3 regions of the Ornithinibacillus jepli genome follow, and region 3 is predicted to be linked to each of the others. Evidence: predicted binding sites of a transcription regulator. Region 3 holds the regulator's gene; each other region holds the start of a gene.
What was found. The regulator CtsR, encoded in region 3, represses protease genes until heat stress. The targets are predictions, from matches to a motif close to ATGGTCAATAAAGGTCAAACA.

Region 1 (3,290 bases), on a different contig from region 3:
GTTTTACTGAAACATATAAAGACCTTGAAGAATATGATTCTCTACTTAAATTTGCAGTCGGTAAGCCAGTAGATGACTGGTTATTTTTAGATGGTTTAATGGAAGATACATCGAGTAAGTTAGCGATAGCAGATACTAATCGTGATGATATTGCCTTTATTTCCTATACATCTGGTACAACAGGTAATCCTAAAGGAGTCGTCCACACGCACGGATGGGGTTTTGCTCATCTTCAAACCGCTCCAGAGAATTGGTTATGTGTTAAAGCTGGAGACAAGGTATGGGCAACAGCAGGTCCTGGATGGCAGAAGTGGATTTGGAGTCCGTTTTTATCTGTACTTGGTATGGGTGCAACTGGATTTGTTTATAATGGGCGATTCAATGCAGAGAAATATTTAAGCTTACTAGAAGAAAATGAAATTAATGTATTATGCTGTACACCGACAGAATATCGCTTAATGGCAAAGGTAGATGATTTAAGTAAATATAAGCTTTCCCATCTGCAAAGTGCTGTTTCTGCAGGGGAACCGTTAAACGTTGAAGTCATTAATACGTTCCGAAAGTATTTCAATGTAACTGTAAGAGATGGGTATGGTCAAACAGAAAACACGTTATTACTTGGCGTTATGAAGAACATGGAAGTAAAACCAGGATCGATGGGAAAACCAACTCCAGGCAATGATGTTGAAATCATTAATGAGTTTGGAGAACCTGTTGGTGTAAATGAAGTTGGTGATATCGCAGTTAGGTTAAACAGCCCAGCTTTATTTAAGGAATATTATAAAGATCCAGCACGGACGAATGCTTCACGCCGAGGAGATTTTTATATAACAGGCGACCAAGCTCGTAAAGATGAAGATGGCTACTTCTGGTTTGAAGGTAGAAGTGATGACATTATTATTAGCTCAGGCTATACAATCGGACCATTTGAAGTGGAAGACGCTTTGGTAAAACATCCATATGTACAGGAATGTGCAGTAGTAGCTAGTCCAGATGAAGTTCGTGGTAGTATCGTAAAAGCTTTCGTAGTTCTTAAAGATAAAGTTAAAGGTGATGAGGAAGATCTAGTAAAGGAATTACAAGAACATGTCAAAAACTCAACCGCACCTTACAAATACCCTAGAGAAATTGAATTTATTAAAGAATTACCGAAAACAATCTCCGGCAAGATTAGACGGGTGGAGCTAAGGAAGAAAGAATTAGATAGGAAAGTATCTCAATAAGTTATTTAAAAGCAGCCATTTGGTTGCTTTTTCTTTGTATTGTAAGGAATCAACGTGCTTTTTGGTAAATAAAGAAAACTGTACGTGATAAGAATGACGATAAACTCCAGCAATATATATTTTCTCCAAATAAAAAAGTGATATGAACAAGCATCTCTTTCATGTTTAATAAAATATTAGTTCAAAACACTTGAAAGTCAAAAAAGGTCAGAGTATAATAAAATCACAAGGTCAAAGATAGTCAAAGTCAAATTTGATTTATTCTTGATACTTAAACATTAGGAGGAATGGAAAATGAAATGTCAAAAATGTGGTGTGAATGAAGCGAACATTAATATGGCGATGCAAATGAATCATGAAAAGATGCATATGCACCTTTGCAATTCATGTTTCCGTGAAATCCAAGAAAATATGATGAATGCAAATGGATTATTCTCTAACCCATTTGGAGAAGAAGATGACGCATATCAGGATAACTTTTTCCAAAATAATGGTTCAGCATATTCAAATACATCGACAAAGACAAAACAAAGAAGAGCTAAACGAAATGGTTTACTTGACCAACTAGGGAGAAACTTAACCGATGCTGCTCGTAGTGGGGAAATAGACCCAGTAATTGGTCGTGACCAAGAAGTTAAACGAGTAATCGAAACATTGAATAGAAGAAATAAAAATAACCCTGTTTTAATTGGTGAACCCGGCGTAGGTAAAACAGCAATTGCAGAAGGACTAGCTTTAAAAATCGTAGAAGGTCAAGTCCCTGCAAAATTAATCAACAAAGAAGTATATATTTTAGATGTTGCTTCTTTAGTAGCAAATACAGGTGTTCGTGGTCAGTTTGAAGAACGTATGAAACAATTAATTAAAGAACTTCAAGAACGAAAAGAAACCATTCTTTTCATAGATGAAATTCACCAGGTAGTAGGTGCTGGAACTGCAGAAGGTTCTCAAATGGATGCTGGGAATATTTTAAAACCAGCTTTAGCCCGTGGTGAATTACAAATTATCGGTGCGACTACATTAAAAGAATATCGCAAAATTGAAAAGGATGCAGCGCTTGAACGACGTTTCCAACCGATTATTGTGAAAGAACCATCAGTAGAAGAAGCAATTCAAATTCTAAATGGAATTAAGGATCGTTACGAAAAATTCCATGAAGTACGCTATTCTGATGAAGCAGTCCGTGCATTTGTAACATTATCTGCACGTTATATTCAAGACCGTTTCTTACCAGACAAAGCGATTGATTTAATGGATGAAGTTGGGTCACGTTTGAACCTAGCAAATTATCAAAATGATTCCAGCTCGATCCAACAACGAATTGATGAAATCATAAAAGAAAAGGAAGCTGCAGCAGAGCAAGAAGATTATGAACGCGCAGCAAACTTACGCTACCAAGAAATCCAATTACAAAAGCAACTGGAAAAAGCAAAAGGCGAAGAACAAGTGATTGATGTAGATATTTCAGATATTCAACTAATTGTAGAAGAAAAGACAGGGATTCCTGTAACAAAACTACAATCAGATGAACAAGTGAAAATGAAAAATATTGGTGTGAACCTTCGTAAAAAAGTAATTGGTCAAGATGAAGCGGTTGATAAAGTGGCAAAAGCAATCCGCAGAAGTCGAGCTGGACTTAAATCTAAAGTTCGCCCAATCGGATCATTCTTATTTGTAGGTCCGACTGGTGTAGGTAAAACAGAGCTTACAAAAGCACTTGCGGAAGAACTGTTTGGTACGAGAGACGCGATGATTCGTCTGGATATGAGTGAGTATATGGAAAAACACTCTGTATCTAAAATAATCGGAGCACCTCCAGGATATATTGGTCATGATGAAGCTGGTCAATTAACAGAACGTGTTCGTCGTAGTCCATATTCCATCATCCTCCTAGATGAAATTGAAAAAGCACACCCAGATGTGCAAAACATGTTCTTGCAAATTATGGAGGATGGTCACTTAACGGACTCACAAGGTAGAAAAGTGAGCTTTAAAGATACAGTCATTATTATGACAAGTAATGCTGGAACAGGTACGAAATCCATCACCGTTGGATTTAACAAAGAT
Region 2 (3,290 bases), on a different contig from region 3:
ACTTCGGTAACCAACTAACGATGAAAAAATCCTTTATGGACCTTCAAGAATGGCAAGCGAATCATTTTGCCTATCACTTTTGCGTTCCAACCTTTATGCTAGAAAAACTACACACACCTACGGTTACGGATATTATAAGCATATTTAATGTTGAATTCGATTTTGCACTCAGGAGGCTGGAAATGTATCAGAGTAAAATGATATTGGAGGGAGAAAAAATATGTTTGAGTATGTAACGTTTAAGTAAGGTTTGAAATCTGGTTAGTTGCCCACTTTTCTGTATAAAAAAGCAAGGGTAGAAATCACTCTCTATCCCTTGCTACTATTAATTTTGTAAAATGCCCCCAGAGGAATAGACCCGCGGCAAATTTGATAGGAATAAATAATAATATCACAATCAGAAATCCATACTTCAGAAAATCAAATGTTAAAAATTCAACTTGTTTTAAGAAAATGTTTCTAGAATTGATTTTTATAACTGTTCCTTGTTATTTGCTGCTTCCACATCTCGTTTAACATTTGAGTGTGCTCTCGCATCATCATTGCAGCCCATTTAAAACTTCCTCGATAGTTCATTCATATTATGCCCCCAATTTCTTTCTGACTGGTCCTGCTGAAAGGATATTCTCCAATTTAAACGTTCTAATCTTTTTACGCCAATAGCAAAAAGCCACAATAGATTCATCACGCATGCTAATTACACGGACAAACCTTTGGGTCACTTGACTTTTAGAGTCCATATAAAAGATAATGATTTTCTCTTTATTTTCGATGGAACGTAAGAATAATCCTTTCATCACAGACCACCCCCACAGAACATTTGTTCCTATTATATCATAAAACAAGAACGTGTATACCCCATATTCAGAAAAAATTAAGCTTAATTGAGTTTTTGCTTGGAGATGATTTTTGCAGAGTTAAATGGAAATCTAGTGGCACACCTTTTTAGGTACTGGAGTGCTTCCGAAAGTAGTTCAAGAACGATTGGAGTATAGTTCAATACAAAAAAACGTAGACATGTATTCTTATGTTATTTCAGGAATACAATAAATTGCAGCTATTATATACAAAATTCTTTATCTACGGCTAATTGGATAAAAAAAGCAAGGGAAGAAATCACTCTCTATCCCTTGCTACTATTAATTTTGTAAGACGCGCCCAGAGGGATTCGAACCCCCGGCAAACCTGGTACCGGAAACCAGTGCTCTATCCAGCTGAGCTATGGGCGCACAATATAGGATGGTCAAATAGAAAATCTGACACATAGGCTATTATAACGTTTGCGAACACAATTAACAAGTAATTTTAGTTGGAAAAGGTTTATTTCGTTGTGGTAAAGGGCATCATGAAAAGTATGATTTTTCCCTAATACATAATTTGAAATAATAGTCGAACGTTTTTGTTTGACCTTAATTGACCATTGTTATATGATGAAATTATCCAAAGATTGGATATATCCATAGAAAAGATTAAGGAGGAATTCCAATGAATTTAATACCTACAGTTATTGAACAAACAAATCGTGGTGAACGCGCATATGATATTTATTCCCGTTTATTAAAAGACAGAATCATTATGTTAGGAAGTGCAATTGATGATAATGTTGCAAATTCAATCGTTGCACAATTACTTTTCCTAGAAGCAGAAGATCCTGGGAAAGATATCTCTTTATACATTAATTCACCAGGTGGATCCATTACAGCTGGTATGGCAATTTATGATACAATGCAATTTATTAAATCTGATGTATCTACAATTTGTACAGGTATGGCTGCATCAATGGGTGCTTTCTTGCTTGCAGCTGGTGCTAAGGGGAAACGTTTTGCTTTACCGAACAGTGAAGTAATGATTCACCAACCATTAGGTGGTACTCAAGGTCAAGCAACTGACATTGAGATCCATGCTAGACGTATCATTCAAATGAGAGAAAACTTAAACAAAATTCTTTCAGAACGTACAGGTCAACCAATTGAAGTAATTAATCGTGATACTGAACGTGATAACTTCATGACAGCTGCTGGTGCAGTAGAATATGGTTTAATTGATAAAGTGTTAGAACGTAAGCCTGAATAATGAGAAGAGAGGGTGGATCCGAATGGATTCACCCTCATTTTCATTCATAATGTTATCTACTTCACATAGTAAGTTAATTAAAAAACTACTTTTTGCTAACAAATGATACTAAGTGATTTAGTGCCACTTCCTCATCAGAACCGTCAGCAATTAATTTAATGGACTCCCCAGTCGTAATTGCCAGACTCATTAACCCCATAATGCTTTTTGCATTTACTCGTTTACCCTCTTTCTCTAGAAATAAATGCGCAGCATATCGATTTGCTTCTTGCACAAACTGTGCAGCAGGTCTTGCCTGCAGCCCCGACTCAAGCTCAACTGTAACAACTCTCTCCACCATATTCTTCTCATCCTCCCCTATGTTAAGCAAAAACCAAATTGATGCATAATTAAAAAAATATTCATGATACACTATTATATCATGAATATTTTAAATGACAATTAAGTTAAGACAAAATTTCACCTTGTTTAATTTTTTCTGCAAATTCATCTATTTTCTTTAATCGATGATTTATACCCGACTTAGAAATTTTACCACTACTTACTAGCTCGCCAAGTTCTTTTAACGATACATCCTCGTGCTGAACACGTAATATCGCAACCTCGCGTAGCTTGTCAGGTAACGCTTCTAGACCAACGGTATTTTCAATCAATTTAATATTTTCAATTTGACGGAAAGCAGCACCAATCGTTTTATTCAGATTAGCTGTCTCACAGTTTACTAATCTGTTAACAGAGTTACGCATATCTCGAACAATTCGTACATCCTCAAATTTAAAAAGGGCATTATTCGCTCCAATAATACTTAAGAACTCGGTAATTTTCTCCGCTTCTTTCATGTAAACGATAAACCCCTTTTTCCTTTCCAATACTCTTGCACGTAACCCAAAGGAATTTAACAGTTCACTTAATGCATCATTATGTTCTTCATTCGTATTAGAAATTTCCAGGTGGTAAGAAGAAGTTTCTGGGTTATTAATTGAACCGCCAGCAAGAAAGGCTCCACGTAAATACGCTTTCTTGCAGCACTCTTTTTCTAAGTATTGAGAGGAAATATTTCGTACGAATGTATAGGAATCTTTCATAATCCCTAATTCCGTTAGCATTTCATGGACGTCTTCCTTTAATCGGACAATATAGACATTATTTTTTTTAAGCTTCATTTTCTTCCGAACTAATAGCTCAACAGGAATTGGGGAAAAGCTAGCCTTAATTAA
Region 3 (3,290 bases):
TTGGGGCATTGCCCCTGTGAGAGTAGGACGTTGCCAGGCAAAAAGTAAAACCAAGAGATGAGATAATCATCTTTTGGTTTTTTTGTATATTAGAAAATGAATTAAAAATCATATTTACAAATAAACGTACTAAACTGATAATATAGAAATAAGTAAAAGGAGGAGATCTAAAATGCAAGCTTTTTTTCAAAACTTAATTGATGACCATTTTCTCCTCATAATCGTACGTGTCCTTGTTGCCCTAGTATTATCAGGATTAATAGGATTTGAACGCGAACTAAAAAACCATTCAGCTGGATTTAGGACCCATATCTTAGTTGGGGTTGGTGCGTGTTTAATGATGCTTTTATCTTTATATGGCTTTGAGGCTTATATTGAAAAGTACGATAATGTTCGATTTGATCCTGCACGTATTCCTTCTTATGTTATTAGTGGGATAGGTTTCTTAGGGGCAGGAACCATTATGGTGTATGGTGGAACCATTAGAGGGTTAACAACTGCTGCATCTATTTGGGCTGTTGCTGGTCTTGGTCTTGTTGTTGGGGCTGGTATGTATGCTGTTGCGGTATTTACTACATTAATTATCTTACTAAGCCTAGTTTTCCTTAATAATTTTGAAAAGCTATTTACGAGGGGAAAGAATTCGTTAGTTCTAGAAATTATATCCTATTCAGGGCTAGCAATTAATAAGGTAGTTTCTGTATTAGAGGAAATGGAATTAAAAGTGAGACAAGTGGAAGTAATCAAAGTGGAAAATGATTTAAAAAGTATTTTTATCAAAGTAGAATCAAAAGAAGATCTTAATAAAATAGAACTGTTTGAAAGTTTATCTAGAATAGATGCGGTAAAGAGTGTATCGGAAAGATAAATTTACATGCGACTTAGAAAACCTGTACATTATGAACACGTGTGCAGGTTTTTTAATATTATTTTATTGAAGCATACATGGTTTTGATTTTCATGAATTTGTCTACAATAGAAATTGTATGATAGTTGCATCTGATAAAAATTGAAGTATAATATAAGTAAAGTCAAAGATAGTCAAAGTCAGGATGATGGACTTACTTAAGATTACTCACTGAAATTAGGAGGGTATCAAATGAGCAATATTTCAGATGTAATTGAAGAATATTTAAAAAAGGTTTTACAAGCAAAAGGGCAAGATGCTATTGAAATAAAACGTAGTGAAATAGCAGATCGATTTCAATGTGTTCCATCACAGATAAATTATGTCATTAATACACGTTTCACCATGGAAAAGGGTTATATTGTGGAAAGTAAACGCGGTGGTGGAGGATATATTCGAATCATTCGTGTTAAGCACCGAGATAAATCTGAACTTATAGATGAAATTATTCACCTTATTAATCCGCAAGTAACACAGCAAGCGGCTTTGAATGTATTAGAACGACTTTTAGAAGAAGACATCATAACCGAAAGAGAAGCCAAAATTATGGCTAATGGAATTAGTAGGGATACATTAGCATTTAAATTGCCATTAAGGGATGAAATAAGAGCAAGAATTTTAACCTCCATGCTTACAACTTTAAAGTACTTATAATTAATTGGTTTCATACTTTTAATAAGGGGGAAACAGAGTGGAGTGTCAGGAATGTCATCAACGGCCAGCTACTTTGCATTATACACAAGTAATTAATGGACATAAGACGGAAATTCAAATTTGTGAAGTTTGTGCAAAAGAAAAAGGGTACATGACTTATCCAGAAGAAGGATATTCTCTTCATAATCTCTTAACAGGGCTATTTAATTTTGAGTCTGGTCCTGTCGGGTCACCTGGTACCCATTTGCAAAAGGAAAAGGAAACCACATGTCCTAAATGTGGAATGACCTTTACCGAGTTTAAGCAAATCGGTAAATTTGGATGTGTTGAGTGCTATCATGCGTTTTCTACTAATCTTAACCCAATTTTCCGTCGAGTCCATAGTGGAAATACGGAACATAGAGGGAAGATTCCGAAACGTAAGGGTGGTAGTTTACACCTTAAGAAACAATTGGCTGCTTATAAAGCAGAACTACAGGATTTAATTATTAACGAAGAGTTTGAACAAGCTGCTGTAATACGCGATAAAATTAAGGAATTAGATGCTAAGATTAATCGGAAAGAAACGGGTGATAACAATGACGCTTCAACATTTCATGAATGAGGCTATTAGTCCTTGGATGCGTGAACAAGGTCCAGATCATGATATTGTACTAAGTAGTCGCATCCGTTTAGCACGTAATTTTGCAGATATGCCATTTCCAATCATTGCCGATCAGAAAGATTTAGACCAAATTCGCAAATTTTTTAAACAGGAATATGAGCATACGTCTTTTGAAGAATATAAAAACTTTGAATTTATTTCGATTCGGGATTTAACTGCGATTGAAAAGAGTGTGTTAGTGGAAAAACATCTCATCAGTCCGTTACTTGCCAAAAAGGAAGGTGCAGCGGCAGCGCTCATCTCGCAAAATGAGCAAGTTTCCGTCATGATAAATGAAGAGGATCATATTCGAATTCAAATTTATTTTCCAGGTCTTCAACTGACGAAGGCATTAAATAAAGCATTACAATTTGATGATTGGATAGAAGAAAAGGTAAATTATGCATTTGATGAAAAACGCGGTTTCTTAACAAGCTGCCCAACTAATGTTGGTACTGGGATGAGAGCATCTGTGATGATGCATTTACCAGCTCTTGCAATGACGAAACAGATAAATCGAATGATGCCAGCTATCAATCAACTAGGACTAGTTGTCAGAGGAATCTATGGTGAAGGTAGTGAGGCGTTAGGTAACATCTTCCAAATTTCCAACCAAATTACACTCGGAAAAGCAGAAGAACATATCATAGAAGATTTGGAGAGTGTTGTTCAACAATTAATTGAGCATGAACGGAAAGCACGTACTAGAATTTTAGAACAATCTAGTATCGAGCTAGAGGATCGTATTTTCCGTTCGTTTGGCGTATTGGAATATAGTAGAATTATTGAATCAAAAGAAGCTGCGAGATGTTTATCAAATGTTCGATTAGGAATTGACTTAGGAATCATTAAAAATGTATCACGTAATATACTTAATGAACTGATGGTTTTAACACAACCAGGGTTCTTGCAGCATTATGCAAAAAAGACGTTAACAGCTTCAGAGAGAGATATACTTAGAGCGTCTTTAATCCGGGAACGATTACAAATTGAGGAATAGGTAGGAGGAATCTTATATGATGTTTGGACGTTTTACTGAGAGAGCACAGAAAGTTTTAGCCTTATCACAAGAAGAAGCCGTACGTC

Region 1: the regulator CtsR is predicted to act here: its motif matches at 1,417-1,437, upstream of AB1K81_RS15545 (ATP-dependent Clp protease ATP-binding subunit).
Region 2: the regulator CtsR is predicted to act here: its motif matches at 1,401-1,421, upstream of clpP (ATP-dependent Clp endopeptidase proteolytic subunit ClpP).

The regions. Positions count from the first base shown of each region.
Region 1 is NZ_JBFEGG010000004.1:227,110-230,399, forward strand. It holds gene mbcS (acyl-CoA synthetase MbcS) at 1-1,223, shown strand, start outside; gene AB1K81_RS15545 (ATP-dependent Clp protease ATP-binding subunit) at 1,518-3,290, shown strand, end outside.
Region 2 is NZ_JBFEGG010000003.1:377,217-380,506, reverse strand. It holds gene AB1K81_RS13645 (ImmA/IrrE family metallo-endopeptidase) at 1-236, shown strand, start outside; gene AB1K81_RS13640 (hypothetical protein) at 582-797, opposite strand; tRNA gene AB1K81_RS13635 (tRNA-Arg) at 1,154-1,229, opposite strand; gene clpP (ATP-dependent Clp endopeptidase proteolytic subunit ClpP) at 1,486-2,073, shown strand; gene AB1K81_RS13625 (HPr family phosphocarrier protein) at 2,159-2,413, opposite strand; gene whiA (DNA-binding protein WhiA) at 2,520-3,290, opposite strand, start outside.
Region 3 is NZ_JBFEGG010000009.1:37-3,326, forward strand. It holds gene AB1K81_RS17920 (MgtC/SapB family protein) at 173-868, shown strand; gene AB1K81_RS17925 (CtsR family transcriptional regulator) at 1,100-1,561, shown strand; gene mcsA (protein-arginine kinase activator protein McsA) at 1,599-2,165, shown strand; gene mcsB (protein-arginine kinase McsB) at 2,140-3,204, shown strand; gene clpC (ATP-dependent protease ATP-binding subunit ClpC) at 3,221-3,290, shown strand, end outside.